2 regions of the Weizmannia sp. FSL K6-3076 genome follow, and region 2 is predicted to be linked to the other one. Evidence: riboswitches for the same ligand, from Rfam matches in the RefSeq annotation. Region 2 holds a riboswitch; the other holds the start of a gene.
The links. Region 2 has a riboswitch for S-adenosylmethionine ahead of NSS95_RS16195 (methionine ABC transporter ATP-binding protein). Riboswitches for the same ligand answer to the same signal wherever they lie in the genome.

Region 1 (16,262 bases), 3.2 Mb from region 2:
GTCGCGTATTGAAATCGAGCAGGCACGACTTCTCACATTGAAAGCAGCGTATAGGATGGACACGGTCGGCAATAAAGTGGCGAGAAAGGAAATTGCAATGATTAAAGCAGTGGCACCGCGGATGGCGCTTGCTGTTATCGACCGCACCATCCAAGCGTTCGGCGGCGCCGGCGTTTCGGACGATTTTCCGCTCGCCCGGCTGTGGGCCAACGCGCGCACATTGCGGCTTGCAGACGGCCCGGATGAAGTCCACCTCGACCAGATTGCAAGGCTTGAGATAAAACCATACCAGGAAAGGGGATCAGCCGATGAACGTGTTAGAACTGTTTAGTTTAAAAGGAAAAACCGCCATCGTGACAGGCGGCGGCAGGGGGCTCGGTGAACAAATCGCGCGGGCATTTGCGGAAGTGGGGGCGGATGTCGTGCTTTGCTCCAGAAAAAAAGCGGCATGCGAAGAAGCGGCTGCACGCATCGAATCTCTCGGAGTGAAAACGCTTGTAATGGAGTGTGACATTACAAATCGTGCCCAGGTTGATGAAGTAGTCGCGGAAACCGTGAAGCAGTTTGGCAAAATTGACATCCTCGTCAATAATTCCGGCGCGACTTGGGGGGCGCCTGCCGAAGATATGCCGATTGAGGCGTGGGAAAAAGTGATCAGCACGAATGTGACCGGCACTTTCCATATGAGCCAGGCAGCCGGAAAAGTCATGATCAAACAGGGGCGCGGCAAGATTATCAATATTGCCTCCATTGCCGGGCTTGGCGGCGTCGATCCGCGCATCATGGACACGATCGGTTACAACACAAGTAAAGGTGCGGTCATCACGTTTACAAAAGATCTCGCTGCCAAATGGGGCAGATACGGCATCAATGTGAATGCGATTGCGCCGGGCTTTTTCCCGACAAAAATGGCCAAAGTCATCATTGAACGCGGCAAAAATCCGATATTGGAAGCAACGCCGCTCGGCCGATTCGGAAATGATCAGGATTTAAAAGGTGCAGCTGTTTTTCTAGCATCCCAAGCTTCGGACTATGTGACAGGGGATGTGCTGCTCGTCGATGGCGGCATGCATGTGCTTTAAAAACCGACATGCCGGGCGGTAATCGGTGCCTTATTAAGCCTAGGGAAACAGTCCATTTGGCAATGAAAAACAAGGGGGATTTGGAATGGAAAACAAAGTATGGCATGCTGTCTATACCGATGATATTCCGAAAGAAATTGAAGTGCCGGATACGCCGCTGTACCAAATACTTGTTACTGCAGCCGAAAAGCACCCGGACCGCACTGCCCTCTCTTTTTACGGCAGAAAGACGACCTATGCGGAACTTTACAAAGCATCGCTTGCCTTTGCTTCCGTCCTTCAGAAAAGAGGCGTGCAAAAAGGCAGCAGAGTGGCGATCACGCTGCCGAACTGCCCGCAGTATGTCGTGTCCTATTACGGTGTGCTAATGGCAGGTGCTGTGATTGTCCAGATCAATCCGATGCTCGTCGAACCGGAGATCAGGCATATATTAAATGACTCAGGCGCAGAAACCATCATTGTCCTGGATGATTTGTACCCGAAAGTGCAGGCCGTCCGCCCGGAAACATCCTTGAAAAATGTTGTCACAGCCAGTTTTAAGCCGGCAGCCGGCCCTTTGGATGATGCTGAACCCTTTGATGCCTTTTTACAGGCAGGCACGGATTACAACCCTCCTGCGCTCGACCCCCGGGAGGATATTGCCGTACTCCAGTATACGGGCGGCACCACTGGCCGGTCAAAGGGTGCGAGGCTGACCCACCGAAACCTTCTTGCCAATCTGGTGCAAACCTATGCATTTTTCAAACCGGTCATGGGGCCGGGAGAAGAACGGATTTTGACCGTTATTCCGCTTTTCCACGTGTTTGGCATGACATGTGCCATGAACTATGTAATCTACACCGGTTCGGAATCGATCATGCTGCCGCGTTTTGATCTTGAAGAAGTTCTCCAGACCATCAAGGAAACGCAGCCAACCTATTTTCCGGGTGTCCCGACGATGTATGTTGCCATCACGAACCACCCGAAAGCGATGGAGTACGGGCTGGATTCCATTAAGACCTGCAACAGCGGGAGTGCACCGATGCCGCTCGGACTTTTGCGCCAGTTTGAAGAAAAAACGGGGGGGCGTCATTGTCGAGGGGTATGGCCTTTCGGAAGCTTCCCCGGTTACACACTGCAATCCGGTTTTCGGAAAACGCAAGCCGGGCAGCATTGGGATCGCGATACCATCAACAGATTATAAAATCGTCGATGTTGCAACCGGCACGGAGGAACTGAAACCGGGCGAAGTGGGCGAACTGATTGTAAAAGGCCCGCAAGTGATGAAAGGGTATTGGAACATGCCGGAAGAAACGGCGGAAGCACTTCGGGATGGCTGGCTGTACACCGGCGATATCGCGAAAATGGATGAGGAAGGGTACGCTTATATTGTTGACCGCAAAAAAGATATGATCATTGCAAGCGGCTATAACGTGTACCCGCGCGATGTCGAGGAGGTGCTGTATGCGCATCCCGCCGTCCAGGAAGCAGTGGTGATCGGTGTGCCGGATCCATACCGGGGGGAGACCGTTAAGGCATTTGTCGTGTTAAAAGAAGGGCAGAAGATGACGGAAGAAGCACTGAGCGAATATTGCAGCGCCCATCTCGCCCCGTATAAACGCCCGAAGATCATAGAGTTCCGTGATGCGTTACCGAAAACAAATGTCGGGAAAATTTTGCGCCGCAAGCTGCGCGAAGAAGAAAAGAAAGTGCGCGAGTAAGAGCAGAAACGTGAAGCCGGGCATGTGATATAATTTTCTTAATATAGTAATAGATGGAGAGGACCGGCATGAAAGCGAAGATTACGGAACACAGCATACGCTTGTTTGAACAAAAAGGCTTCACGGAGACATCCATTCAGGACATCGTCGACAGCATCGGCGCGACAAAAGGCACGTTTTACTATTATTTTTCCAGCAAAGAACAACTTTTGATGGACATTCATATGGACTATATTACGAAACTTTTGGAAAAACAGAAGGCCATTCTCTCGGAAAACGCATCGTGCAAGGCAAAACTGCATGCGCTTGTCCTGATGCTGCTTGAAAGCATCAAAACGGAAAAAGCAAAAGCCCTGATCTTTTTCCGGGAGATCAAAAATTTAAGCGGTGAAAAGCTCGAACTGATTTTACAAAAACGCGAAGCTTTCCGCCTCGGGGTTGAAAAGCTGATCCGGGAAGGCATTGAGATCGGCGAGTTTGCGGAGCATCTGGACGCGAATCTTACTTCCTTTGCCATTCTCGGCATGGTGAACTGGAGCTACCAGTGGTTTAACCCGGAAGGTCGGAAATCGGCGGCAGAAGTGGCAGAACTGTTCATGGATATCGTCCTGCACGGGATTGAAAAAGCATAGAACCATGCAGCTGTCGTAATGGTGTTGTTTTGAGATCGAGCAAGCGGGCTGAACGGATTGAAAAAGCACATTACGTTACGGCGGCTGTATTTGAGAATGGCTTTGAGAAATAGAGGTTTAGTATCGGAATTATTCATAGCCAGGATCCTGGGATGTGCATCACCTACAGCTTCCGCAATGAGTTTGTATTGAGCGAGCTGCATGGGATGAAAAAGCGCATCACGTTATCGCAGCTGACAGAAAATGGCCTTGTGAAAAGAAGGGATTGCAGCAGCGGATCAATCATGGCCAGGACTTGGAAGGTGCAACACCCTACAGCTTTCGCAATGAGTTTGTATTGAGCGAGCTGCATGGGATGAAAAAGCGCATCACGTTACCGCAGCTGACAGAAAATGGCCTTGTGAAAAGAAGGGGTTACAGCAGCGGATCAATCATGGCCAGGACCTTGCAAGGTTGTAAAACCGTACAACTGCTGTAATGAGATTGTATTGCGGGACTGCACGAAATCGAAAAAGTGCATTACAATGCGGCAGCTGGAATTGGGGACGGCCTTGTGATGAGCAGACTGCACGGGATGAAAAAGCGCATCACATTGCGGCAGCTGTGACAAGAAATGGTCTTGGGAAAAAAAGGGATTGTAGCAACGGATCAATCATGGTCAGGACCTTGCAAGGTTGTAAATCTACAGCTACCGTAATGGTGTTCAAGCAAAAGGGAGGGATTTTTTTGCATGAATTGAAATTACGGACACGCTTTTGCGAAACAGATGCTATCGGACATATTAACAACACCAGTTACTTCATCTACTTGGAAGATGCCCGTTTGAAATTTTTTGAAAGCATTGGTGCAAGCGTAGAAATAAAAGATTTCAATATTATTTTAGCTTCAGTAAAATGCGATTTTGTCAGCCAGGCGTTTTATAATGAAGAACTCACGATCAGGACCGGTGTGGCAAAGCTCGGCAATACGAGCTGTGAACTGGCTCATGAAATTCTGGATGCAGAAACCGGCCGCTTGATCGCAAGGGGGAAAGCGGTTGTCGTTTTTTTTGACTTTGATAAGCAGCAATCCCGCCCGATTCCAGATGACATAAGGGGCATCCTGGAAAAGCATTTGCAGACGGCGATGTGAAAAACGATCTGCCTATTACGGGATACAAGGGGGAGAGGAAAAATGCATTCAGACACAATTCCGGTCCGCAAAGGGGAAGAACTGGACTTAACCAGGCTGCAGGAATACCTGCAGAAGAAGTTTCCGCAAATGCCGAATGTACCGCTTGGAATCGCACAATTTTCAGCAGGCCGTTCGAATTTGACCTATCAATTAAAAGCAGGTTCGTGGGAAGCAGTGCTCAGGCGCCCGCCGCTTGGCCCGGTTGCCCCGAAAGCGCATGACATGGGGCGCGAATTTCGCGTGCTGAAGGCGCTCCGGCCATTTTTCACACCGGCGCCGGAAGTGTTGCTTTTCGAGGAGGACCCGTCTGTGATCGGCGCTCCGTTTTTTCTCATGGAAAGAAAGCATGGTATTGTGCTTGACACCGCTTTTCCGCCGGGAGTGGAGCCGACAAAGGAGACGTGCCGGCGGATTTCCGGTATCATGGTTGACCGGCTTGTGGAACTGCATGCGATCCCATATGAAAAGACAGAGCTCCTTTCCATGTCAAAGCCGGATGGTTTTCTCGAACGCCAGGTGAACGGCTGGATTGAGCGCTACCTGCGTGCGAAGACGGATGAAATTCCGGAAGCAGAGCCGCTCATCCATTATTTGCGTGATCATATTCCGCCGCAACAAGGTGCAGCCGTGATTCATTATGATTATAAGCTGAATAACGCCATGTTTAACGAAGATTTTTCGGAAATGACTGGCCTGTTTGACTGGGAAATGGCGACCATCGGCGACCCGCTCGCAGATCTTGGCGCTGCGCTCAGCTACTGGACGGAAAAAGATGACCCGGATTTGATCAAAAATGGGCTCGGTGAACCGTCCGTCACGACGCTGGACGGCTTTATGACACGCCGCGAGTTTGTCGAAGCCTATGCGAAAAAAAGCGGGCGCGACGTCTCGAACATCGATTATTACTTGATTTTCGGTTACTTTAAGCTCGCCGGCATTTGCCAGCAAATCTACTACCGCTACAAACGCGGCCAGACACAAGACCAGCGTTTCGCCCATTTCGGCAACGTCGTCCGCAGCCTGATCCGTCACGCGGTGGAAGTGGCGGAAAGGGTGTGATTGGGGATTTTTCTTATAATGGGTGAAGGTGGATTCACGTTGTAGTTAAGACTTCCGGATCTGATTCTTTCCCGCAGTTAACTTTTGTTTGATTGGCATTTGGATTGTGCGTAACAAGGGCTTTGTATGAGCTTCTGTTACGTTTTTTTATGACCTGATTGTCGCTCCATTAAATTTTTGTCAACTGACAGGGTCAGCTTATCGTATGAAACATTTCAGCATGCTTCCTGACATCAAAATTATGTAAAAATGAGTAAGTCAGAGGTATTCTTTTTTAATTACAAAATCAAGAATACTCATGTCGGCGAAACAAATTTTGCAATCATAAAACGAGAAAAATCATCTGAAAAATCGTAAACTATTACTCGAAGGGAGATGGAGCTATGGAAGACTACTTGATGTACTTGAATGGTGAGTGGACAGGGGAAGGACTGCCAAAAATTAAAGTGGACAACCCTGCGTCCGGCGAAGTGATTGCGACGATTCCAAAAGGCGGAGAAAAGGAAGCCAGGCTTGCTGTGGATGCGGCGCATACGGCTTTTCCGGCGTGGGCGGCGCTTTCTGCCTATGAACGAAGTGCTTACCTCCGCACGTGGTTTGAACTGATCCGCGAAAATGAAAATGAGCTTGCCAGGACGATGACCATTGAACAGGGCAAGCCGCTAAAGGAAGCACTCGGTGAAATGCGTTACGCAAATGGCTTTATCGAGTGGTTTGCCGAAGAAGGAAAGCGTGTGTATGGCGAAACGATTCCGGCATCCACCACCAATAAACGCCTGTTTGTCCATAAACAGCCGGTCGGCGTTGTCGCGGCCATTACCCCGTGGAATTTCCCGGCTGCCATGATTACCCGCAAAGTTGCGCCTGCGCTTGCTGCCGGCTGCACCGTTGTCATCAAGCCGGCAAAACAGACACCACTTACTGCTTTGAAGCTTGCTGAGCTTGCTGCAAAAGCCGGCATTCCGAAAGGCGTCATCAATGTAATAACCGGGAGTGCGAAGGAAATCGGGGACACTTGGCTTGCCGATGAACGCGTCCGCAAACTTACTTTTACCGGATCGACCGAAATCGGGAAAGAGCTGATGCGCGGCTCAGCTGACACAGTGAAAAAAGTGTCGCTTGAACTTGGTGGGCATGCACCGGTGATCATCACAAAACATGCGGACCTCGATAAAGCTGTAGAGGGCACGGTTGCAGCAAAATTCCGCAACGCCGGTCAGACTTGTGTGTGCTCGAACCGCATTTATGTACAGGAAGAAGTGTATGAAGCTTTTACCAAGAAATTTACAGAAAAAGTGAAAGCACTCCGTGTTGGGGACGGCCTTGCAGAAGGAACGGATATCGGTCCGCTGATTGACCGGAATGCGGTTGAAAAAGTAGAACATCACGTCAAAGATGCAGTGGAAAAAGGGGCTACCGTGGAAACAGGCGGCAGCGCGAAAGATGGGTTGTTCTTTGAGCCGACAGTCATTTCCAATGTTACCGATGATATGATATGCATGAATGAAGAAACATTCGGGCCGCTTGCACCGGTAACGAAATTTACGGATATTGATGAAGCAATTCGGCGTGCCAATGATTCCATTTACGGTCTTGCTGCGTATGTGTTCACGGAAAATATTTCAGAAGGCATTCAAATTGCAGAGGGGCTGGAATATGGCATTGTCGGGCTGAACGACGGGCTTCCGTCCACGCCGCAGGCCCCATTCGGCGGTTTCAAGCAGAGTGGTCTCGGCAGGGAAGGCGGCCGTTACGGCATCGAAGAATTTTTGGAAGTCAAATATATTTCGCTCGGTTTATAAGTACCTGGATCGGCCTGCAGGAAAAAAGTGGGATCTCTAAAAATGGGGATCCCACTTTTTTGATCCTAAACCAGTTGCGGTACTTGGCTCGAATGTTTTTGAGGCAGATCCGGGGAAGTGGTCCAAAGGTCTTTTACAGGCTTTCAAAAAGACAAAAAGGGATCAGGCCAGAGCTCAAAATGTCCCCTAGAAGCCGTCAAAAAGACAAAAAGGAATGGGATCCGCCCCCAAATGTCTTTTTAAGACGTTTAAAAAGACAAAAAGGATCTGGGCAGTGGTCCAAGTGTCCTTTAGAGGCCTTCTAAAAGACAAAAGGAAATGATTCCCACCCTGAAATGTCCCCTAGAACACTTCAAAAAGACAAAAAGGAGGTGGGACCGAGTCCAAATGTCTTTTTAAAACGTTCAAAAAGACAAAAAAGGATCCGGGCGGAGGTCCAAATGTCCTTTAGAGACCTTCAAAAAGACAAAAGGCAATGATTCTCGCCCCAAGATGTCCCCTAGACGCCTTCAAAAAGACAAAAAGGAGTGGGGATCGAGCCCAAATGTCTTTTTAAGATGCTCAAAAAGACAAAAAGGATCTGGGTAGTGGTCCAAGTGTCCTTTAGAAGCCTTCAAAAAGACAAAACGGGGGTGGGACTGAGTCAAAATGTCTTTTTAAAACGTTCAAAAAGACAAAAAAGGATCCGTACGATGGTCCCAATGTTTTTTAGAGGTCTTTAAAAAGACAAAAGGCAACAAATTTCCCGGGAAAGCGTCCTTTATGGTGAAAGGAAAATAACACAATTGGTCGGGAAAAGTATTCGCAACTTAATGAGAGAAAAATTGCGATAACATTACTGGCACGAGTGCTATGAAAGACATGTCACAACAAATTTCCGGGCATTGGCATCAAGGAAGACAAAATGTCTTTTACTCGAGAAGGGGCGCAAAGTCGGCAAAAACTTTGTATAGAAATGTCTTTCCACGCCCGCATTCATGACAAAAGACACCAAGTTTCCCCGGGAAATGATCTTCAAACGATGATGAAAAGGAAGGATCCAGGGCTTGCTGAATCAGCAAAATCTCGGACGGGCAAGGATCCCAAGGGTTTTGCCGAACTTTAAATGCAAGGGTTTCAAAAAGATGTAGAAAAAACTTTGCACTCGAAAGCCATTTCATCCCCTTTTTTGCAGATATCGCTTCTATTGGTGGCAAACATGAAGGCTGGACTTGCAGGGTGAATCGGATAAGAAGCTATTATCCGATTCATTCGGCAAGTCTTGCTTAGATTCTCTCTTTATTTATGAACAATCCAAGCATTACAGCAGTACGCATTTGTCTTTGCCCCTGATCCGTTTTGCATTTTGAAACCCGCTGATTTCTACATTTTTCAAAATAACATTTTTTGCGCGGTACTGGATGGCGACAACAGGATTTCCCTTGAAATCATAATCCGGGTCGCCAAGCGCAGTCAGCCCGTTAATTACAACGTTTCGGTAAGCGGAAACAACGAGGCTGCGCGGCGTTGAACCTTCATATAAATCCGTAAACACCGGTGCGACAGAAACTAGATTGGCCGCCACAATATGGTTCGCGCTTTTCGAATCGGCATCTTTGCCTTTATGGTGGCCGATATGCCGGAAGTTAAAAGAGCGGTTGTCGCGGACAGAAAGATGGCCATACAAATGCACATGAGAAGCAGCCGATGCATTGTGGTGGGCTTTGATTTCAACACCTCCGAAACAGCCGCTTGATGCATTATTGCAAAGCCATACATGGCGCGAGCCGTCATCAATCTCAATGCCATTGGAGTTGGAAAACCCTTTTTTGTGGGCCCTTCCACTTGGGTTGTAACAGAAAGAATTTGAAATAAAACAATAGTCGCTATGGTGGGTGGTAATCCCGTCATCACCGAATCCGCTTGCCGTGAGCCCGTCCAGCCAGATATAGCGGCTCCTTCCTGGGGCGAGAAAGCCGTCTCCCAAATAATGATAACGGGCAGAGGATACATCAAAACCGTGCAGTCCGGCCCCCGCCGCCTCCACATTTTTCACCCAGCCGAACGTGACGTGCGCAAAAGTCAGACAGCTTGAACGGTTATTTCCTGCTGCCGTTCTTTCCTCTTGCCCGAGCCTTTCGACATTCCAATCGAGCGTGAGCCCCTCCACCGATATATGGTGATTGCCACGATGAAAATGGGCATTTTGGATGAGACGCGTTTTTTTCGGTGCATGCGGATGGAGTTTGATGATGGTTACGCCTTTTCCGCTGCCGCAAAGGCATGTCCATGAAGGCAGCTTAAGCCCCTTTACAAGATAAACGCCTTCCGGTACGATCACTTTCACGCGGCCGTTTCCCAGTGCTTTTTGGAATGCCGCTGTGCAGTCGGTTTTTCCATCGCCGGCAGCCCCGAAATCTGCCACATTGACTGTACGGGATGCCACAGACAGCAGCCGGCTGTATTCTTGATCCAATATCGTTTTCCATTCCGGGTAGACAAGGCCGTTCTGATCTGCAAGGGTTTTATACGGTTCAACCGGATATCTCCGGTTCAGCAGCAGCCGTGAAAGGGAAAACGGTTTGTGAAATTCCGGCTGGCAGTATTTTTGAAAAAGCGCTTCATTTTCCTGGATTAGGGTACCCGGCTGGACTGCCCTGCGTGAAAGCTGGCGCAGCAGCATGCCGTTTGTCCGGGGGTCATGATGCTTATCCAAATGAATCATTTTTTCACCCCGCTTTGCCTTCATTCAGTCTCTGTCATTGGATATATGTAGTTTACCCCCGCAGGTTGGAAAACGCACTGAAAAAGGAAGACTCTTTTCTAAATCATTGTTGTTGGCATAAAAAAAGATTGGATTTTATGTTAAAATCGAAGAAAAGGAAGGTGGAAGTCAATGAGCCTGCCAAAATGTTCTGATTGTAACCATCCATTTAAGTGGATTTATATCTTTAAGAGGTTATGGAAGTTTGACCAAACCATAGAATGTCCAAATTGTAAAGCCAAGTTATATCCAAGTTTGAAGTTTCGAAATAAAGTTGGATATTTTTCCCTGCTTTGCTTTTTCATCTCATTTGGACTAATGATATTGGGCATTCCAAAAATTGCATTCATAACACTAATCATCATTATTTGGGCTTGTTTGATTCTTATGATGCCTTATGTTTATTCGTTTGATCATAAAGAAAGGCCTCTATGGTAAAAGGGAACGAATAGTTGTCGCCCTTTTAAATGGCTTCAAAAATCCAGGTGATGATGAAACGCGGAGCTGAGCCGGTACGCCGCAAGTTTAAAGGTGAATTGATGAACCGATTTGGTACAGAGCAAGATTTGAAAAAAACACATGCAAGTAAAGATTGGAAACCATTTCATCAAATGAGAAAGAAAAAGGTGGCCCAAAACTACATGTAACACTTTTCGTGAAAATGGGCCTTATTTTCTTTATCAGAATTTTTCGTTGACGAATAGCATAAGAAGGTATACAATAAACTTCAAGCTTATATGTTGTTATTTTCTTATCAAGAGAGGTGGAGGGAAGGGCCCTGTGAAGCCTCGGCAGCAGGTCCGAAAACGGGTACTGTGCCAATTCCTGCAGGTGGTGGCCTGAAAGATAAGAAGATTTCCCGGGAATGGATATCTTCTTACTTCAGGGTAAGAAGATTTTTGTCGTTTAATCCTTAGTAATCGAATAAGAAAGAAGGGAATAGAGTGGAGCAAACGCGGCTCACATATGAACAGTTTACGTCGGATCCGTTTGCAGCGTTCGTGCCGGAAGATAAAACAAAGGGTGCATTGGAAATTTTGCAGTGGGCATATGGCACGTACGGTAAATCAGTGGTATATGCGTGCAGCTTCGGCGCAGAAGGAATGGTGCTGATTGATCTCATTTCGAAAGTCAGAGAAGATGCGGATATCGTATTTTTGGATACGGACCTGCACTTTCCGCAGACTTACGAATTGATTGAAAAAGTAAAAAAGAAATATCCGGCTTTAAATATCCAAATGAAAAAACCGTCGCTTACGCTTGATGAACAGGCGGCGCAATACGGATCTGCCCTTTGGAAAAGGGATCCGGACCAATGCTGCTATATCCGGAAAATCAAGCCGCTTGAAGAAACGCTGCAGGGAGCTGTGGCCTGGATATCCGGCTTACGGCGGGAGCAATCGCCGACAAGGGCAAAAACGAATTTTGTCAATAAAGATGAAAGGTTCCATTCGATTAAAATTTGCCCGCTGATTCATTGGACATGGGATGATGTTTGGAACTATATCCGGTCTAACAATCTTCCATATAACGAATTGCACGACCAGGGATATCCGAGCATCGGCTGCTTCCCGTGCACACGTGCTGTCGGAAACAGCGACTCAAGAGCAGGAAGATGGGCGGGCTTTAATAAAACCGAATGCGGGCTGCATACGGTTCAGAAAAAATAAGGCTGCTATATAAAATGACATAGGTAATAAGAGTAAGCATCAGTCTGCATGACAAGATTTCGTTCATTTTACAAAATTCCTAGATTTGGTAAGAATGCGGCAAAAATTTATATACAAATCGGTTTTATGAAAAAACCAGGGAAAAAATTGCACTTGGAAGCTGATTCAGCGTATAGAGAAGATAAAATCGCATTTTCGAAGATGGATTCTTTTATATTTTGAGATGGAGCTTGCTGATAAATTGGGTACAAACGCAGAATTGGACCCGTTCAGCAAGCTCTAGCGGCAAAAGCAGCCAGCTTTTTCAGGTGCCCGCTTGTAGCCAATCCAGACTAGGATTGTTCAAGTGCTCGCATCAACCAAAACAACGAGTCCGATTAAGTTTAAAGCAGGTGAAGAAATGAGAAAAGTATATTTAGTCGGGGCAGGACCCGGCGATCCGGAGCTGATTACAGTGAAAGGATTGCGCCTGATCCGGGAAGCGGATGTCATTTTATATGACCGGCTGGTGAATCCGGACCTGTTAAAAGAGGCAAGGCCGGATGCAGAACTTGTCTACTGCGGGAAAAAACCGGATGCCCATACGATGACGCAGGATATGATCAACCACCTGCTTGTGAAATTTGCTAACCAAGGAAAAACGGTTGTCCGTTTAAAGGGCGGTGATCCGTTTATATTCGGTAGAGGCGGGGAGGAAGCGGAAGTCCTGGTGCAAAAACATATTCCGTTTGAAATCGTGCCGGGAATTACAGCCGGTTCCGCTGTGCCCGCCTATGCCGGCATTCCGCTCACCCACCGCGGGCTCAGTACATCCGTTGCTTTTATCGCGGGCGTCACGAAAAAAGGCGAAGATCTTGATGCGTATTGGTCCAAATATGCGGGAATTGATACACTTTGCATTTATATGGGCGTGAAAAATCTGCCACTCATCTGTGCGCAACTGATAAAGCACGGCAAATCACCGGACATGCCGGCTGCACTAATCCGCTGGGGCACGACTGAAAAACAGGAAACCGCGGTCAGCACGCTTGGAAATTTAAGTGAAAAGGCGGCTGGGCTGCGCAACCCATCGCTTTTGATCATCGGAGAAGTGGTAAAACTGCGCGAAGAGTTAAAATGGTTTGAACAGCTTTCTGCTGCTCCGGCCTGTACCGGGTGAACGGGTATGAAACAAGGCGTTTTATATGTCAGCCATGGCAGCCGTGTGCCTGAAACCGCCCGGGAAGCAACAGCGACGATCCGGCAAGCAATGGCGCAGGTGGATGCGGATCTCCAGGAAATTTGCTATCTGGAAATTGCGGAACCGGATATTGCGGCAGGGATTGATGCGCTTGTCCGGGGCGGCGCAGGGCGCATTGCTGTTGTGCCGGTATTGCTGCTGAGTGCCGGGCATTATTATGAGGATATCCCGCGCGCGATCCGGGAAGCGAAACAGCGTTATCCGCATATTGTGTTTACGTACGGCCGCCCGCTCGGTGTCGGGGACCGGATCATCGAAATTTTGGCAGAAAATATTTTGGAAACCGGCATGCCTCCGGGTGCCTGGATTCTGCTTGTTGGACGCGGCAGCCGCAACCCGGAAACACTGTGCGATTTTGCAAAAATTGCTGCCGGGTTGCGTGCGCAATTGGGGACAGAACAGATCAAAACGGCTTATTTGGCAGTGCTTGAGCCTCGTTTTGATGATGCGCTGAAGGAGCTGACCGCAACCGGGCACCCGGTAGTTGTGGCCCCTTATCTTTGGTTTACCGGCGTGCTCGTCCGGTCGCTGGAAAAGAAAGTGGGCATGCTGCAGCGGGAAGGATATGATATCCGGCTGGCACGGTATCTCGGCTGCCATCCGGATATGGCGGACGCATTGGCCGTTCGGGCAAAAGAAGCGTTGGGCGCAGAGGATTTTATTTGAGATCACGGGATTTTTACCCAGTCAAGCCTGCGGTGTTTTCTATTGTGCACCCCGGACTTTTTGGGGCGATGCAGTTTAAAAGGTGCCGGGGTGCAGCGTTCATTGCGCGTACCGGCACTTTTTTGGGTCCGATGCAGTTTGAAAAATGCCCGCGGCCCGGCGTTTTCCATTGCGCGTGCCGGCACTTACCCGATTCCGGCTTTCCAGGAAACGCTGGAATGGGAGCATGCCAAGCAGGGAGAACGGCGGGCTTTTTGCAATGGATAAACTGGAAAGGAGATCAGGAATGGTTTGGGTACCGGTTATGGTCGATTTAGACGGGAAGCAGGCTGTTGTTATCGGCGGTGGAAAAGTTGCGGCACGCAGATTCCGGCTTTTGCAGGAAGCGGGGGCATACGTTACCGTCGTGAGCCCGCACCTGAACGATGAATTGCAGGCTATGGCTCAACAACGCGCATTCATTTGGAAACAGAAAACATTCGAACCAGAAGACATCCGGCAGGCCGATGTGGTTATTGCAGCGACAAATGATCCGGAGACAAACAGCCGGATTGTTGCCCATGCCCCGGCCAAAGCCCTCGTGAACGATGCCGGCCATGCGGGAAATGGCAACCTTGCTTTTCCGGCGTTTTTCCAAAAGGGCAGGCTTTCCATCAGTGTTTCTACAGCCGGGGCAAGCCCGAAACTGGCTTCCAAAATTGCAAATGAATTATCCGAACATTATGATACGAACTACGCCCAATATGTGGATTTTTTATATGAGTGCCGCCAGCTTCTGAAGCGGCCGCAGTTTTCTCCATCGGAAAGAAGCGAATGGCTGGAGAAGCTGCTTGGAGAAGCATACCGCAAGCCTGAAAAGCAGCAGGAAACCTTATCTTTCTTTCACAGCCGCATACAAGGGACTGCCCGTTGAAAAACGAATGAAGCTGCAGCTTTGGGAAGTCAGCCGGTGTGCCCGGCGAAAAACTTGGCAAGCCTGTTTGCAACCCGGAATGGCTTCCGTTACAATGGGGTTAAAAATTTTCACAAAAAGGAGTGTCGCCATATGTCATTGGAAGATGTCAAAGCCTATTTTAAGCAGTGGGATCGGGAAGAAGATGTTCTCGTCCTGTCGTCATCAAGCGCGACGGTTGAACTTGCAGCTGAGGCGCTGAACACGGAACCGGAACGGATTGCAAAAACGCTTGCGTTCAGGGGTACCGGTGAGGAAGAAGCCCTTCTTGTTGTCACCGCGGGAGATGCGAAAATCGACAATAAAAAATTCCGGCAAACATTCGGCGGGAAAGCGCGGATGCTGTCACCGGAAGAAACGCTTGAGCATACCGGCCATGCTGTCGGCGGCGTCTGCCCGTTCGGTTTGAAAAAAGATTTGCCGGTCTATATGGACGTCTCACTCAAACGGTTCACGACCGTATTTCCGGCATGCGGGAGCGGCAACTCGGCAATTGAATTGACCTGCGAAGAATTGTATACATACGGGAAGGCCGAAAAATGGGTGGACGTCTGCAAGGGCTGGAAAACGGTGGAAGATTACCAGCAAGTAGCTGGGACTGGTGTCTTATCGGATCCGCAATAATCTACGTGTCGCTTCAGACTTGCCTTTGAGATGGAAAGAGGCCCCGGGTACGCGCCGGAAAATGCTTGATATATAATTAGGGCTTCCTGAATAAGCAAAATTCCTAGATTTGGCAAGGATGCTGACAGCTTTGGCATAAATTTAATGCGAGGCCTTCGTTTTTGCTTGCTTTCTTAATGTAGACGCGCCTTATGTGAAGGAAGGCCATCTTTTTTTCGTGCTTTCTTAACGTAGACGGGCTCTATGTTAAGAAAGGCCGTCAATTTTTCGTACTTCCTTAACGTAGACGCCCTCTATGTGAAGAAAGACCTTCAATTTTCCGTGCTTCCTTAACATAGACGGGCTCTATGTGAAGAAAGGTCATCTTTTTTTCGTGCTTCCTTAACGTAGACGGGCTCTATGTTAAGAAAGGCCGTCAATTTTTCATGCTATCTTAACGTAGACGCGCCCTATGTGAAGGAAGGCCGTCTTTTTTCGTGCTATCTTAACGTAGACGCGTTCTATGTGAAGAAAGACCTTCAATTTTCCGTGCTTCCTTAACGTAGACGTACTCTATGTGAATAAAGCTTGATAGCGGATTCAATATATAGAGAAGACAGAATCGCATTTTCAAAGATGAATTTTTCTAGAGATTACTAACAAATTGGGCACAAACGCAGAATTGGATTTGTTCGGCAAGTCCTAACTTAAGTTCATATGATATAGACAAAAACGGCGGGACACACGATCGTGTTTTCCCGCCGTTTTTATGGGTTCATATAAGCTGCTTTGATTTAGTCATGGTATTTTTCAGCAATGGCGTTAGCGGCAACAATGGCATTGTACACATCATCAGGCGTAACCGGGAATGGTTCGTTGCCCATTGTGTCATCCTCGGCACAGGCATCTTCCGCCACTTTCCGCCATTCGGCTTCCACAA
Region 2 (16,262 bases):
TATTTCAGCAACTCGATAACGGAGTCTCTTGTGACACCACCGAGAATACTGCCGTTCAGTTTCGGGGTGACGACTTCTCCGTTGATTTTAAAGAAGATGTTCATGCTGCCGACTTCTTCAATATATTTTCTTTCAACACCGTCCAGCCAAAGCACCTGGTCGTAGCCCAACTCCTCTGCTTTTTCCTGTGCTTTCAAGCTTGCTGCATAATTGCCGCCTGTTTTTGTAAATCCGACGCCCCCTGGGACAGCTCGGACATATTCATCTTCCACATAAATGCGGACAGGTTTCAGCTGGTCGCCGTAATACGAACCAACAGGAGAAAGGATGATCATAAATTTATATTCATGTGCCGGATGTACGCCAAGGCTAGGCTCTGTCGCAATAATGAACGGGCGAATGTAAAGCGATGTCCCTTCCCCGTCCGGAATCCAGTCTTTTTCAAGTTCAACAAGCTGCTTAATGGCATCAAGCACAATGGTCTCGTCTATTTGCGGGATGCTTAATCTCGCGCAAGACACATTCATCCGGGCAACATTTTTTTCAGGCCTGAACAACAGAACCCTGCCGTCCTTTGCGCGATAGGCTTTTAATCCTTCGAATACAGACTGGCTGTAATGGAATACCATTGCCGCCGGTTCCAATACAAGCGGTGCATACGGTGTTATTCTTGGTTGGTGCCAGCCTTCTTCCTCATTATAGTCCATGACAAACATATAGTCCGTAAAATGTTTGCCAAACCCCAATGATTCAACAGCCGGTTTTTCTTTTTTCACATCTGCTTTAACGAATTCGATAACCTGATTCAAACCGATAGCATCCCTTTCCAATACGTGAAATTATTATTTTCGATCTATTATAACAACTTTATGAAGAAAAGACCAGAGGCTTTATAAAATTTTTAAAATTTTTTGAGTGAAGCACTTTCCGAATCAATAGCAGATGCAACCTTAGCCCCCTTGTAAAATAGACTGCAGCAAAGGGCTGTATACATTAAAAGCGGAGAGACCACGGAAAATCGTGTCTCGCCGCTTTTTTCTAATATTCTTCCTTGCGCTGAGCAAATTTGCCAGATTATACAAGAATGCATGTAGAAAAAGGGCTCCATTACTAGCTGGTGCATGCAAAGTTTTCCCTTTAAAATGGCATCAAGCTTTCCTTGCCGATACCTCCAAATCCGGCATGGCAGGCGTTCTCAGCAGGTCGTACCAGTTCTTTAAAGCGGAGATCATAATGACGATCCCGAGAATGAGCATAATGATCGACAAAATGCCGTTCAGTACATTGTATCCCGCTGCGGCATGGTTCAAGTAAACATTTTTTACCATCCAATAACCGGCATAGTTCACCGTAACATACAAATACGCAAGCGGAATCAGGCAAGTGAACATATACCGCTTTTTATCGGCAATTTTCAAAATGACAGTTGCCCCGACAATCAGCCCAATCGAGGCCATCAGCTGGTTCGATACGCCAAACAACGCCCAGACGGAACCGATATCGCCGGAGTAGAGCAAATAGCCCCACATAAAGCAAGCCGCAGCACTTGTGAGAATCGATCCTGGCAGCCAGTCGGTCTTTTTGAGTGGTTTATACAATTCTCCTAAAAAGTCCTGCAGCAGGTAGCGTGCCACCCGTGTCCCCGAATCGATCGCCGTCAAAATAAACACGGCCTCAAACAAGATAACAAATTGATAGAAATAGGGTGCAAGATTGCTAAACCAGTGGATTTTTGTAAAAATATACGTCATGCCGACTGCAAGCGTTACTGCTCCCCCAGTTCTGCCGGCCAGGTCCATTCCGATTTCACTGCTTAAATGCGGAAGGTTGACAACATGCATGCCGAGCGTCTTAAAGACTTCCGGCGTGGAGTTGATGGCAAAATAGTCGGCAGGCTGCAGGGCGGTCGCAGCGACAAGTGCCATCACGCCGACAAGCGATTCGACAAGCATGGCACCAAATGCAACCGGCTTGATATCCGTCCATTTATCGAGCATTTTCGGCGTTGTGCCGGAGCCGATAAAGGCATGGAAGCCGGAAATCGCACCGCAGGCAATCGTGATCGAAATAAACGGCCAAACCGGTCCTGTCATTGTCGGGCCGCCGCCGTGGATAAATTGCGATAACGCCGGCATATGAATCGGCGGATTAATGATAAATACACCAATAATGAGGGCAATAAACACGCCGATTTTCATAAAGCTGCTCAAATAATCACGCGGTGCCAACAGCAGCCATACCGGAAGCGCCGCGGCAAAAAATGCATAAGCTGGAAGAATAATGGCCAATGTTTTCGGATCAAACGTAAGCCATTCGCCAATCACAGTATGCCGGATCCACGGCCCGGCAAAAACGCCCGCTACGATTAGGAGGAAACCGATCGTTGTCGTCAACTTCAAATTGCCGGTTTTTTTGTAAAACAAGCCAACGCCCATTGCAACCGGAATGGTGATCCCCACGGAAAAGGTGCCCCATGGGTTATTTTGCAGGGCATTTACGACAACCATGGAAAGACCGGCCATTGTAATTACAATAATAAACAGCATGGAAAGGCCTGTACAGAACCCGGCAACCGGTCCCATTTCCTCTTTTGCCACTTCGGAAAGCGATTTCCCTTTCCGGCGCATGGAGGCAAAGAGCACGACAGCATCGTGGACGGCACCGCCGATAACAGCGCCGATCAAAAGCCATAAGAGGCCCGGCAAATAGCCGAACTGCGCTGCCAAAATCGGTCCGACAAGCGGGCCTGCAGCCGCAATCGCCGCAAAATGGTGGCCGAACGTCACCCATTTATTGGTCGGCACATAATCTTTCCCGTCGTTAAACTCATGTGCCGGCGTCGGCGTATCATTATTCAGCTTTAAAACCTTTACGGCCATAAACGTGCCATATAAACGATAAGCAATCATTAAGATACAGATGGAGCCGATTACAATTGTAATCGCATTCATTTGGTGAAAGCCTCCTTTTTGTCATTCTCATCGCTTATATTTTATAAGTTTTGCACGCTGTAAACCTGAATTATTCATACCTGCGGGCGATGTTGTAAATTGAAGCAGAAAACCTTCATTTGTTTCTTCGTTGCCAAAGATTTAAAGCTGTTTTTTTCAATTTGATAAAGTCTGGCCTTTCAGTTCCAATAAATTACCGTTTTTGGGCAGACTAATCCCTTGGTCTGCCAATTAAATTTTTTTGAAGTTAATAACAGTATTGCTGGCTTATTCAAGTTGTAGGTATTGAATTTTCCGAAGTACCGCCCAAAAGAATTCCTGGTACACAAAACTAGAGGACAATTTAAAGTAAAAGGATCGTCCTGATTTTACTAATTTACTGGCCACTTTTATGATTCTTGTCCGAATCGTTTCAATTTGCATCGTCTGTTGCCCCTCTGGAAAGCAAAGGGTTCGCAGCCAATTCGTTAGATTATAAGCTAACAGGCTCAACATCATCTTCGCTTCATTCATTTGGAAAGCATGGCTGCTCATTTTATCGAGGCCGAAGCCATTCTTGGCTTCTTTGATATAGTTTTCCATTGTTCCACGTTTTTTGTACGCTTTAACAATATCCTGCGGGGAGAATGCAGCAATGTTCGTTACAAAAAATGAATGCGTGAAAAATAATTCTCCAGCAGGACGGACAGACTGAATGATCACTTTTCTCGGCTTGGACCATGACTTTGCTTGATACTCGCTTTCCTCGTAATAACATTCTAATTTCGTTGTATCAGTCGGTGTAGAGGCAGGATGCAGCTCATCGGCGAGACGTTGCAAATTGGCATTTGACTTTAAACGAATCACGTAATAGACCGATTGTTCTTCACATAGTTCATACAAAGCTGGGACAGCAAAACCACTGTCTCCCCGTAAGAATGGGAGGGTTTCGGGAAATTTCTCGTTATAATGTTCAATAAGAGGTTTCACAAAGTCCACAACCCCATTCGAAGTATACACATTTCCCGGTCTCAGCCGGGCTTTAAGGAAATCACCCATCATACCGTCGAAAGCAACTAATGGATGGAAACCGACTGTACCATAATGTGAATTGTAAGCTGCGGATTCTTGCTTTCCGTACGTGTCAGCGTGTGTTGAATCCAAGTCTATGATAAGAGCCTTTGACTCTCTGAATTGATGTACTTTGTCTAAAAGTTCCTGATTGGCTTGATTTAATTGAGCGATCGATTCAGCATCAAATCGTGAAAAAAAGCGAGATAAACTAGGCTGGGAAGCTAATGCATCTTTCCCCACGACTTTTGTAAAAACCGGGTCATTTGTCAATTGATCGGCTGCGTCATCTTCGAAATACCCGGCTATGATTTGATAAATCTTTTGGCGGAGTAAATCTTCATTCGAATGGATAAAGTAATGTCGTTCGTCTTTTAAATGAAGAAATCGAGCGATTGTTTTTGAAAAACCTATTTTCTCATCGAACTCTCTAAAGATGAGTTCCCCTGTATCAGAGGAAAGAGAACCTCCATCATTTGACAATTTAATTTGACGATTGAAATCTAGCGTTATTTGCGGTAAAGTAGCCATTATAAGAATCCTTTCTGATGGTTATTTCGTAGTTGCTTTAACCTTATCAGAAATGGATTCTTTTTGCATTTATTTGATGCATGAACAACTTAGGTTAATTCCATGGTAGATTAACGTTTGTAGATTATTTTGGTATTTCTATGAATAATTCAGGGTAAAAGCTGTTTTCCGGCAAAATGCAAATATCCTAGGATAAGAGGGCGAATCCAGAGGATGAAATGCATTTTAAATTCGAATAAACTGTTTTAACACATGCTTGTAAGTTCGGCTGACCGGAATTTTCGCCCCGTCCCGCATGATTAGATTATAAGTGGAATGGAACCATGGCCGGATCTCGACAATGCCATCGAGATTGACGAGATAAGCGCGGTGGACGCGGGCAATCGACGTAGATGGCAGTTTCTTTTCTACATTTACCAGTGATTCTGTTATGGTATATTTTTTATCATCTGTCGCAATGACTGTCCGCCCGTCAACCGACTCCGCGTACAACAGTTTTTCAACCGGGATGATGACAATGCGCTCATCTGTTGTGACCGCCAGTTTGCCGGGATTTTTCGGAACAGCAGGACGGTCCCCTTCCAACATTTTTTTCACCTTTGCGACTGTCTGTGCTACCCTTTTTTCTTCAAACGGTTTTAAAATGTAGTCTGCAGCATTCAGTTCAAACGCTTTTACGGCATATTCATCATAAGCGGTCGCAAATACAACGGCCGGATGCTGCGGATAGCGGCTGATTTCCTTCACGAGATCTATGCCATGCTCGTTTGTCAGCATCATATCGGCAAACACAATATCCGCCTCGGTTTCTTTCAGCTTCGCAAGCGCTTCCTTTACGGATCCGGCTTCGCCCGCCAATTCCACCTGCCCCGTTTTTTTCAGCAAGTAAATCAATTCATCTCGGGCCGGGGCTTCATCATCCACTACAAATGCCTTCAGCATATTCTCCCCCCCATATTTCCTCTAATGGCATCGAAATGGCCACTTTGGTTCCGCCGGTTTTTCTGTTTTCAATCCGGAATACAGCACTATGCCCGTAGATTTCCTCAATTCTTTTCCGGATGTTCCACAAGGCTGTCCCAGTCCCCTCGGCCGAGTCGACAGCCACATTGCCAAGCGACTGCACCTGTTCTTTAGAAATGCCTTTTCCGTTGTCCTCCGTTTCCATGATGAATTTTCCGTTTTTCACACGTGCGCGGACAACAATAAACGGATTTTTCGTAAATTGTTGTGTGAAAGCATGGTGGACGGCGTTTTCCACCAAGGGCTGCAGTGTAAATGGCGGCACCATCGCTGTGTGTAAAAGCGGATCAATATCAAAATGAACATGATACCACCCCGGAAACCGTGCCTGTTCAATGGCCAAATAAGCTTTCACATGTTCCAGTTCTTTTTCAAGGGGGATCAGCATTTTTCCCGCCCCCTGCAGGTTGCTGCGGAAAAAGGCCGCGAGCTGCACGAGCAGTTCCCTTGCTTTATCCGCATCTGTCCGGACAAGGCATGTAATCGTGTTAATCGCATTAAAGAAAAAATGTGGGTGAACCTGGGCCTGGAGCGCTTTAATCTCGGCATCTTTCAAAAGTTTTCTTTGCAGTTCCGCCTCCGCCAGTTCAAGCTGGTTGGAAAACAACTTGCTCAAACCTTCCGCCAGTTCCTGTTCGACCGCGCTTAATTGTGATGCTGATGTAAAGTAAAGCTTTAACGTGCCCGCAACTTGTTCGCGGACAAACAGCGGCAGCACGATCGCCGCCTGGAGCGGGCAGCCTTCATGGTTGCACTGGATTTCCTTAGCCGTTCTGGCGACCATGATTTTCCCGTGCAAAAGCACCCTTTCCGTCAGCTTTGTCGACATGCTCTCAAGCGGAATATGATGGTCCGATGCTACCCCTGCATGCGCCAGCACTTTTTCCCGGTCCGTAATAGCGACGGCATCAGCTGCTGTATGCTTCAAAATTATTTCTGCCGCTTCTTTGCATGATTGCATGTTCAGCCCTTTCCGGAAATGGGCTAGCGTTTCCTGTGCAATCTGCAGCGCTTTATGGGTCTGCACCGCCCTTGTCCGTTCTTCTTCCAGTAAAATCGTCTGGATAATCAAGATAAAAATAAACGTACCAAAGCCGTTAATCGAAATCATCGGTACCGCGATGAGGCGGACGAGCGCCACTGCTTCTTCAAAAGGTTTTGCTACTGCCAGGATGATGCCCATCTGTAGCATTTCCATTAAAACCCCAGCAGCGACCGCTTCAAGCGCAGCATACTTCCCGCGCACGTTAAAGCGTCTGCCAATAAAGCCCATGATAATGCCGGCAATCATCGTCGACAGGCTGCAGGCAATATCCGTATAGCCGCCGAGAGAGAGGCGGTGGATGCTGGCAAGCAGGCCTGCGCCGATGCCGACAACCGGCCCGCCCAAAAGGCCTGCAATCCCGACGCCCATGATTCGGGTATTGGCAATCGCACTTTCAACCGATAAATGCCCCTGCCCGAAAGCATGCGAGACTTTCCCATGCTCAATAACGATGCCGGTATAGTTACTAATGATACCAAAAATTCCAAAAACAATAATCAGCACCACTTTTTCTTTCCGTCCGTATTCCTGATGGATAATTTGCCGGAATGTCTTCAGCCGCGAGAGTAAAAAAGCAGCAATGACAAGAATCCCGGCCCGCTCAAGCATTACCGGCAAAAGTGTTGCCATAAAGGATCCCCCTTTGTTTTCCACCCGTCCGTATTGAAAACCCTTTCTTTTATTATAAAAGACTTCACCGGTTTTAGGAAAGCAAAAAAGCAGTGTTTCAAAAAGCCCAGCCAATAGAAAAACGGCGGGATACCGTTCGAACTGTATCCCGCCGTTTTTTTCTGCTATGGGGCGGATAAACCGCCTGTCTGAAAGCCCGCTGTTTTTAGGGGGCTGCTGTGAAACTTTTTGCCGTCATTGTGTTTGCTTATAATCTTTTAAATACGATACCGGTTTATTGACCGGGACGGCTGCACCTTTATAATGCTTTTTGATAAAGTCAGAGACTTCTTTTGAATGATAAATGTTTACGATTTCTTTCAACGTTTTGTCATTCTTGTCTTTTGTCCGGGCTGCAATAATATTGATATACGCTTTGTTGCCCGCATCTTCACGGAAGATGGAGTCATTCGTCGGGTTTAAGCCGGCATTAATGGCCATATCGCAATTGATCACAGCGAGTGCCGAATCATCCAGGCCGCGCGGTGTTTGGGCGGCATCCACGGCAGTAATTTTCAAATGTTTCGGGTTTGAAGCGACATTTTCAAGCCCGCCTTTGCCTGTGAAACCTTTTTTCGTCGTAATCAATCCGGCTTTTTGCAGCAAAAGCAAAGCCCTGCCGAGGTTTGTCGGATCTTTCGGAATCACAACTTGGTCGCCGTCTTTCACTTCACTGACCTTTTTATATTTTTTCGAGTAGATCCCCATCGGCCAAATATTGGTTGTGCCGATCGCCGATAGCTTCAGATTGCGTTGTTTGATAAAATCATCGAAATAAACAACCGTCTGGAATGCGTTAATATCAATTTCCCCGTCGTTTAGTGCGAGGTTCGGCTGTACATAGTCGTCAAAGCGGACAATCTTAATATTGATATTTTTCTTTTTCGCGAGTTTCTGGATTAAATTCCATGTCGGAACTTCAGAAGTGGTTGTCCCGACTTTGATTGTCTTTGTGCTTGTACTGCTCGAATTGTTTTTGGCCCCGCATCCTGCCAAAACCAGGATCAGTCCCAATAATAGAATCGCAAATTTTTTCATCGCTGCTAAGTCCCCCTGAATTGAATTTTTTTAAAAAAGGTGTAACCCTTTTTTCCAATATTATTTTCTCCGGATTTTTTTGGAGAGAAAGTTGCCCAATGTCTGGACAAGCTGGGTGAAAATGATCAGCGTGATCACGGTAACGATCATGACGCCTGTCTGAAACTGGTTGTACCCGTACGTAATCGCCAAATCCCCGATCCCGCCGGCACCGACCGCACCTGCCATCGCGGAAGCCCCAATCAGCCCGATGGTGGCAATCGTCAAATTGAGTACCATGGATGCCTTTGCTTCCGGAAGCAAAAACCGCCAAATAATCTGCCAGTTCGTCGCACCCATTGACTGCGCAAGTTCGATTGTACCTTTGTCAACTTCAAGCAGTGAACTTTCAATGAGCCTCCCGATGTAAAAAGCAGTGTACAACACGAGCGGCACAATCGCTGCCGTTGTTCCGATCGCTGTCCCGACAACCCAGCGTGTAAACGGAATGATCGCGACAACGAGAATAATAAACGGGATCGACCGGAAAATATTGATAATCACATTTAAAATATTAAAAATCCATTTGTTTTCCCAAATGCCGTTTTCCCGGGTAATAACGAGAATGACGCCGACCGGAATGCCGATGATGATGGAAATGAGTAATGATACAGCCACCATGTACAGCGTCTGGCCCATTGCCGTGAAAAATTGCGGCCAAAACCATGACCAATCAAATGCCATTTTTCTCCACCTCCCGAATGATCGCTTCGTGGTCGTTGATGTACTGAATGGCCCGCTTCATTTCTTCCGGGTCGCCTTTCAATTCGACAAGCAGGTTGCCGAAAGGGATGCCCTGCAGTTCGGTGATCATGCCATGAAGCACATTCAGGTCGATTGAAAAATGTTTTGCCGTATTGGATAAGAGCGGCATATTGGTGGAAGCGCCTTTAAACAGAATCCGGTAAATACCATGCGGATTGTCTTTGCTGCTTTCATCGATCAGTTTTTGCACCGATGGCGGAATCGAATCATTCAGCACAGTTTTCACAAAGCTTCTCGCAATTTGCGTTTTCGGTTCTGTGAAAAGGTCGATTACAGGGCCCTGCTCCACAATTTTTCCGCCGTCCAGCACCGCCACTTTATCACAAATATCACGAATGACATTCATTTCGTGGGTAATCATCAGGATCGTAATGCCCAGCTCGTCCCGGACTTTCCGCAAAAGGTCCAACACGGCTTCGGTCGTATTCGGGTCAAGGGCAGACGTTGCCTCGTCACAAAGCAAGATGTCCGGATCTGTCGCAAGGGCTCTTGCAATACCGACCCTTTGTTTCTGGCCGCCTGACAACTGGTCAGGGTAGTGATGCATTCTCTCTTCCAGCCCGACAAAAGACAATAATTCTGCCACTTTTGCCTTTATTTCCTCCTTCGGGCGATGTTCCAGCACAAGCGGCATGGCCACATTTTGAAAAATCGTCTTTGACTGAAGCAGATTGAACTGCTGGAAAATCATGCCGATTTTTTTTCGCTCTTGACGTAGCTTGGCAGGCGGCAGGCGCACAAGGTCGACCCCGTTAACGAGCACTTTCCCGGAAGTCGGCCGCTCGAGCAGATTGACGCACCGAATCAGTGTGCTTTTCCCGGCACCACTGTAACCAACCACCCCGAAGATTTCCCCTTTTTCAACACGCAGGTTGATGCCTTTTAACGCTTCAACCTTTTTGTCCTTCCCTTTTCCGTATACCTTATGAATATCTTCTAATACCAGCATGTTGAAAACTCCTTCTGTTCCTTTTGGCAAAAAAAAACCTTCTTTCATTCGAAAGAGGTTTGCCGGTCAAGTGACTTATCTCTCAGAATGAACCATTCTGCAGGAATTAGCACCTTTCAAAAAAGATTTGAAGGTTGCTGGACGTCATCGGGCCTGTCCCTCAGTCTCTCTGGATAAGTTATTCATTTGTTATATTTAAATATTAGTGGACGGCTCGGGATTTGTCAATTCATTATTTTACATTTTTTTGTTTTTCAATCGTCAGACAACTTGAAACAATGCCCGGTTTCCGCGCCACTCCACGTGAATTTCATGCTCAAAAAAGCGGGAAAGCACTTGTTTCTCAATCATCTCGGAAGTCCGGCCCTGCCGGAAAACTTCCCCGTTCCTGATCAGCAATGTTTTTTGGAAAGCGGGAGAAATTTCTTCCGGATGGTGCGTGACATATACAAGCGTCGGTCCGTTCTTATCTTTCGCCAGCTCCTCCACACTTTCTAGCAAAATTTCCCGGGCAAACAAATCCAGCCCGTTGCAAGGCTCGTCCAAAATTAAGATGCGCGGTTCCGCCATTAACGCGCGCGCAATTAAAAGCTTCTGCCGCTCTCCTTGCGAACAATGTTCATAAGCACGGCTAAAAAGGGAAGCACAATGTAATTGTTCCATCAAGTGCAGGGCTTTTTCTTCGTCTTGTGCATCCACCGCTTCATACAGCCCGATGGATGCATATTTGCCGCTGATAACCACATCGCTTGCAAGCTGGGTGCGCGGTATTCTCTCCTGGATGGAGGAGCTGACCCAGCCGATTGATTTCCGCAGTTCCGGCAGGCTTGTTTTTCCGAACGTTTTTCCGAGCACCTTGATGCTCCCCTTTGTTGGCCAAATATACCCATTGATCATATTAAGCAAAGTGGTTTTGCCGGAACCGTTTAAGCCGAGGATAGCCCAGTGCTCCCCTTTTTTGACCGTCCAGTGAATGTCCGAGAGCAGTTTTTTGCCGTCGCGCACAAGGCTCACATCGGCAACTTCGATTACATTTTCCATCTGTGCCATCCCCTTACATTTCGTACAAGTTTTAAACACAGGGGTTCACCCTGCGCTCTTTATTTATTCATGCTGGCGAGAAAATCGCCGAGCAGGTCTTCCGCATCTTCTTCTTTTTCCGGCGCTCCCGTTTCGGGCGGTGCCGGTTCGACGGCGGCAGTTCTCCAGTCGAATGCATCAAGATCATCCGATCCAGGCGGCTCACCACCGGATCGAACCGGTTTCGCGTCCGCTTCTTCGCTGGTTTGCGGCAATTCGTCTTCCTGTAAAAAAAGCGTCTCATCCATAGATACAGGTTGTTTCGACAGGGCCGCAAAGAGCGAAGTCGCCCGGAGTGGATCCTGAATCAGTTCGTAAACAATGCTGCCGAGCATCGCTTCCGAATGTTCATGCTTCAGCCAGTCATGTTGCACTTTTGTCAGTTTGCGCGGCAGCGGGATTGTAATGGTTTCTTTGTCCTTTACGAGCGACTGGTTGATGCCCTGTAAGACATATCCGGCTATTTTGGCGGAGAAGTTCCGTTTCTCTTTTTCTTTTAACTTTGACAGTTCTTTTAAAATATGATCGGGCGTATCCTGGGGGATCCGGAACGCAATCGTCTGGCCCCGCTTCATCCCGCTTTGTTTTTCCATATTTTTTCACCTTATTTGGATTCGACCGGTTTCTTTCCTTTGTCTTCCGGTTTATTGTTTTTCCTCACATAATCCGAAATTAATTTGTAGTAAGCATTGGCCATCATCCAGATGCTCTCTTTTTCATCTTCAAAGAAATCAATATTGTAGCCTTCAAGGCTGTTGTTCAGCGTTTTTAAGTAATCTTTCAGGACAACAGAACCGCCGCCGACAAAATAGCAAATCTCTGTTTGTGAGTTTTTCTGCCACACGTTCCGGAGCAGGCGGTATTGTTTCTTTGCAAGGTCAAACAAGATACGGTCTGTAATGTCGTGCACGCTTGTCCGGCTGCCTTTTACCATAATATGGTTGCGGTCATGCTTTTTCGTGATAATATCGACCACATCACGGCGGCTGTCCAATTCGACCCCGTATTTGACGCGGATTTCTTCACGGATCTGTTCAAGCGCTTCTGATACGCCGAGATTAAATCCCTGCGCCCGGTCATCATCGACTGTCCTGTTTTTGATCACGGCGATATCCGTTGAGAGGCCGCCGATATCCTGGATTAAAATGCGTTTGTCAATCAATTCGCGGTTAATAATGTTTAAATCGTTATCCATGACAAGATTGATAAAAGCGGCAAAGCCTTCCGGATACACTTTGATTTCGTCAAATTTCAGATTGACTTTCAACCCCTGATATTTCGGTGTGACAAGAAATTCCACCTGGTGGACGGATCCAAGCAGCTGCGAGCGGTAGCCCGCATCTTTTCCCTCTTTTACTTCGCGGAGCGGCAGGCCTGTCCCAAGCGTGTAATTGGCATCAATGACATTCTGGTTGCGGGTAAAAACTTTGGCGTTTTCCTCCCTTACTGCGTCAAGCGCAAGGCTTGTAAAAAGCAGGACGAGGGTCTGATCCTCTTCCGACTTGCTGCTTCCCGGGTCAAGTTCGGTTGCATTATCGCTTTTGGTTGCGAGATCCCCGACACGGTAAATCACGTTATTTTCCTTTAAAGCAGGGGAGTGGACTTTTACATGGATGCCTTCAAGCGGATCTTTGCTGTCCAGTTCCTCAATGCCAATTACCGGCCGGTCTTCAATATCCCGTGCAATGACGTTCGGGATATTGAGTTCATACTCCATTTTTCCAAAAATGCCTTTTAAAGAATCGTTGCCTACATCGACTGCGGCAATCCGGGTCTTCCCCATTCACTTTTCCTCCCTGTATCGCTTTCTTTGGCTTACTCTAAGAATATCTGAGTCTATAAAAATAATCAATACTCTGAACTTTTTTAACGAAAATGTAAACTTGTTTGCGGCTTGTAAACTTTTGAAAAGTGTTGTTATAAAGCCATGCTTACAGGTTTGCAAACATGTTTGCGTTTTTGTTTACAAATGTTTGCGTTTGTGTAAACATGCAAACAGATTTGAAAACATGTAAACAAATACGCAAACACAGCCAATATCCCTCATCCATAAAAAATTCACGGGTTTTTTTTAAGATTCCAATTGACAGCACGACAATAAAGACTACAATGTTTCATAGTATTGAAGAATGAACATCCGCCAGACCCGGCAATATAACCGGTTTAAAAGGCTGGGGTATCAGATAAAGGGGGGAAAGTGTTGACAGCACAACAGCAATATTACAAAGAGCAGACCCTGTTTCAAATTTCTTGGCCGCTCTTTATTGAGCTTTCTTTGCATATGGGAATCGGAATCATCGCAACCCTTATGCTCGGCCACTACGCCGATGATGCAGCTGCCGGGGTGGGCGTGGCCAACCAGCTGTTGAATATGTTTATACTCATTTTTAATGTCACATCCGTCGGCGCGATTATCCTGATCGGGCAAAATCTTGGCGCAAGGAAAATGAAAGAGGCGCGCCAGGTCGCCCATTCCGCTTTCGGTCTCAATTTTTGGTTCGGCCTTGCCGTCGGGCTTTTTGTTTTTCTGTTCGGGCAACTGCTTCTCGGGTTTTTCGACATCCACGGCAAGGTTTATCAATACGCGCTGACATTTGTCAAAATTTGCGGGGCTTCCCTTTTTCTCGAGTCCATCTCCCTCGCTTTAAGCGCAGTACTGAGGAGCTACGGTTTCACAAAAGAATCGATGCTTGTCACCGTTTTAATGGATTTAATTAGCATCTTTGGGAACATTTTGGCCATTACGGGGATTTTCGGGCTCCCGGTTACCGGCGTCATCGGGGTATCGTGGGCCATTGTTATTGCACGCGTTTTTGCGGTATCGGCACTTCTTTTTCTTGTCTACCGCAGGCTTGCAATGAAAATGGGCATTCGCGATATCATCACCATAAAGAAAGAAGATATCCGTGCATTGCTTGAAATCGGCATTCCCTCAGCCGGCGAAAATTTTTCCTACCAGTTTTCCCAACTGGTGATTACCGGGTTTATTGCCTTACTCGGGGAAGCATCCCTGGCTGCACGCGTTTATTTAAATAATATTTCGATGATCTGTTATTTGCTCACCCTCGCCATTGCATCCGGCACCCAGCTGCTTATCGCCCGGTATGTCGGTGCAAAAACGTATGAACGTGCTCTGAAACGCGGGATGAAAACTTTAAAGATTGCCATGATGGCTTCTTTCTTTACTTCACTGGTGATTGCGCTCATCGGCTCACCTGTTTTGCACATATTTACGAAAAGCGAAGACATTCTCGCCGTCAGCATCCCGATTCTTTGGGCCATTGTTTTTACAGAACCAGGGAGAGCGATGAATATCGTGCTGATGAGTTCGCTGAAATCAGCAGGCGATGTCCGCTTCCCGGTCATGATTGGCATTTTTTCCATGTGGGTATTTGCAGCCAGCTTAAGCTATGTCCTTGGAGTGCATTTCGGCCTTGGGCTGCTCGGGATTTGGATTGCCCAAGGCGTTGATGAATGGTTCCGGGGCATCTTTGCCACCCGACGCTGGCTTTCAAAGCCGTGGGAAAGACTATCATTAGAGCCAGAGCCTGACCATTTTTAATGGCAGGCTTTTTTTTCGGTGGAAACGCCAGGGGTGCTCTGTTTTTTCACTTATAAGGGTACGGGCGGACGGAGGAGGGTACAATGAAAAAGGCCCCTCCCCAAAATCCAAAAAATTGTTAGCGGAAAAGGAAACCTGTATCATGGAAGTAGTTGAAACTACAGCCAAAAGGTGGAAAAGCCATGAATATCCTTGTTACGTTAAATAAAAATTACCTACCTCCTCTTAAAGTGTTAATAAACTCTCTTGTCCAAAACAATCCTGAAGAAGCGTTTTCGATCTACCTGCTTCATTCCACCATTTCTGAAGAAAAACTATCCGGGTTACATCACTATGTTGAAGAGAAAGGACACCATTTTTTCCCAGTCCGGATTCCGCCAGACCTATTTAAAGATGCGCCTGTTCTCAGGCATTACACTTCAGAAATGTACTACCGGCTTACTGCGCACTTGTTTTTGCCGGCGCATCTTGATAGAATTCTATACCTCGATCCTGACATTGTCTGTATCAACCCCGCCACTGCATTTTATTATACAGATTTTGATGGGCATTTTTTTATTGCATGCGAACATGAACACTCGGCAAAAAAGACCCGCCTGATCAATAAAATGCGCCTGCGGACACCGAATGCAAAAGGATATTTTAACACCGGCGTCCTCCTCATGAATTTGGAACTGATCCGGCAGCATGTTAAAGTGGAGGAGATCTTTCACTTCATTGAAGAAAATAAACTGAAACTGCTCCTACCCGATCAGGACGTATTCAACGCCTTGTTTTGGAACAAAATAAAACCTGCCGAAAGCTACCGATATAACTATGATGCCCGGTTTTTTGAACGTGCCGCACTGCTCAAAAAACAGAATATAGAGTGGATCAAACAGCATACCGTCTTTATCCATTATTGCGGAAAAGACAAACCGTGGCACCCGAATTATAAATACGCGCTCGGCACTTTTTACCAAAAATATTGCGAATAAATACAAGCTTTTGGGCTGGGTTTGGTAAAATATAGACATACTGAAAATGAGGAGTGAAGATAATGAAAGAAGCGTTAATGAAAAGATTTACTACATACGTGAAAGTGGACACCCAGTCTAACGAAGACAGTGAAACCTGTCCTTCTACTGACGGGCAATGGACACTCCTCCGCATGCTTCGCGATGAGCTGGAATCAATCGGCATGGAAGAAGTCCATCTGGATGAAAACGGCTATCTTTTTGCCACTTTGCCAAGCAATACCGATAAGGAAGTCCCGGTAATTGGATTTTTGGCACATGTCGACACGGCGACCGATTTTACAGGGAAAAACGTCAATCCGCAAATTGTCGAAAACTATGACGGGAAAGCCATCGTTTTGAACAAAGAACAAGGGGTTGTCCTGTCTCCGGATGAATACCCGAACTTAAAAAATTATATTGGCCAAACTTTGATTACAACAGATGGCACAACCCTGCTCGGCGCCGATGACAAAGCCGGCGTAACGGAGATTGTGACGGCCATGGACTATTTGCTTAAGCACCCTGAAATCAAACACGGCAAAATCAGGGTCGCTTTTACTCC

Region 1: linked by a shared signal. The riboswitch ahead of NSS95_RS01175 (phosphoadenylyl-sulfate reductase) and the one ahead of NSS95_RS16195 (methionine ABC transporter ATP-binding protein) in region 2 are both predicted to bind S-adenosylmethionine.

The regions. Positions count from the first base shown of each region.
Region 1 covers NZ_JBBOWU010000001.1:221,023-237,284, forward strand. The annotation lists gene NSS95_RS01120 (acyl-CoA dehydrogenase) at 1-331, shown strand, start outside; gene NSS95_RS01125 (SDR family oxidoreductase) at 309-1,082, shown strand; partial or broken gene NSS95_RS01130 (long-chain-fatty-acid--CoA ligase) at 1,168-2,782, shown strand; gene NSS95_RS01135 (TetR/AcrR family transcriptional regulator) at 2,851-3,414, shown strand; gene NSS95_RS01140 (hypothetical protein) at 3,680-3,892, shown strand; gene NSS95_RS01145 (acyl-CoA thioesterase) at 4,141-4,545, shown strand; gene NSS95_RS01150 (phosphotransferase family protein) at 4,588-5,646, shown strand; gene NSS95_RS01155 (NAD-dependent succinate-semialdehyde dehydrogenase) at 6,030-7,448, shown strand; gene NSS95_RS01160 (glycosyl hydrolase family 28-related protein) at 8,749-10,152, opposite strand; gene NSS95_RS01165 (TIGR04104 family putative zinc finger protein) at 10,324-10,629, shown strand; gene NSS95_RS01170 (hypothetical protein) at 10,659-10,838, shown strand; SAM riboswitch class I at 10,940-11,044, shown strand; gene NSS95_RS01175 (phosphoadenylyl-sulfate reductase) at 11,136-11,861, shown strand; gene cobA (uroporphyrinogen-III C-methyltransferase) at 12,262-13,020, shown strand; gene NSS95_RS01185 (sirohydrochlorin chelatase) at 13,027-13,767, shown strand; gene NSS95_RS01190 (NAD(P)-binding protein) at 14,054-14,680, shown strand; gene NSS95_RS01195 (YbaK/EbsC family protein) at 14,813-15,343, shown strand; gene NSS95_RS01200 (glycerol dehydrogenase) at 16,117-16,262, opposite strand, start outside.
Region 2 covers NZ_JBBOWU010000001.1:3,409,389-3,425,650, forward strand. The annotation lists gene NSS95_RS16160 (branched-chain amino acid aminotransferase) at 1-809, opposite strand, end outside; gene cstA (carbon starvation protein CstA) at 1,149-2,951, opposite strand; gene NSS95_RS16170 (IS1380 family transposase) at 3,219-4,532, opposite strand; gene NSS95_RS16175 (LytR/AlgR family response regulator transcription factor) at 4,758-5,474, opposite strand; gene NSS95_RS16180 (sensor histidine kinase) at 5,449-7,230, opposite strand; gene NSS95_RS16185 (MetQ/NlpA family ABC transporter substrate-binding protein) at 7,465-8,307, opposite strand; gene NSS95_RS16190 (methionine ABC transporter permease) at 8,368-9,030, opposite strand; gene NSS95_RS16195 (methionine ABC transporter ATP-binding protein) at 9,020-10,060, opposite strand; SAM riboswitch class I at 10,133-10,240, opposite strand; gene NSS95_RS16200 (ABC transporter ATP-binding protein) at 10,322-11,101, opposite strand; gene NSS95_RS16205 (hypothetical protein) at 11,161-11,733, opposite strand; gene NSS95_RS16210 (ParM/StbA family protein) at 11,745-12,923, opposite strand; gene NSS95_RS16215 (MATE family efflux transporter) at 13,341-14,702, shown strand; gene NSS95_RS16220 (glycosyltransferase family 8 protein) at 14,885-15,679, shown strand; gene pepT (peptidase T) at 15,742-16,262, shown strand, end outside.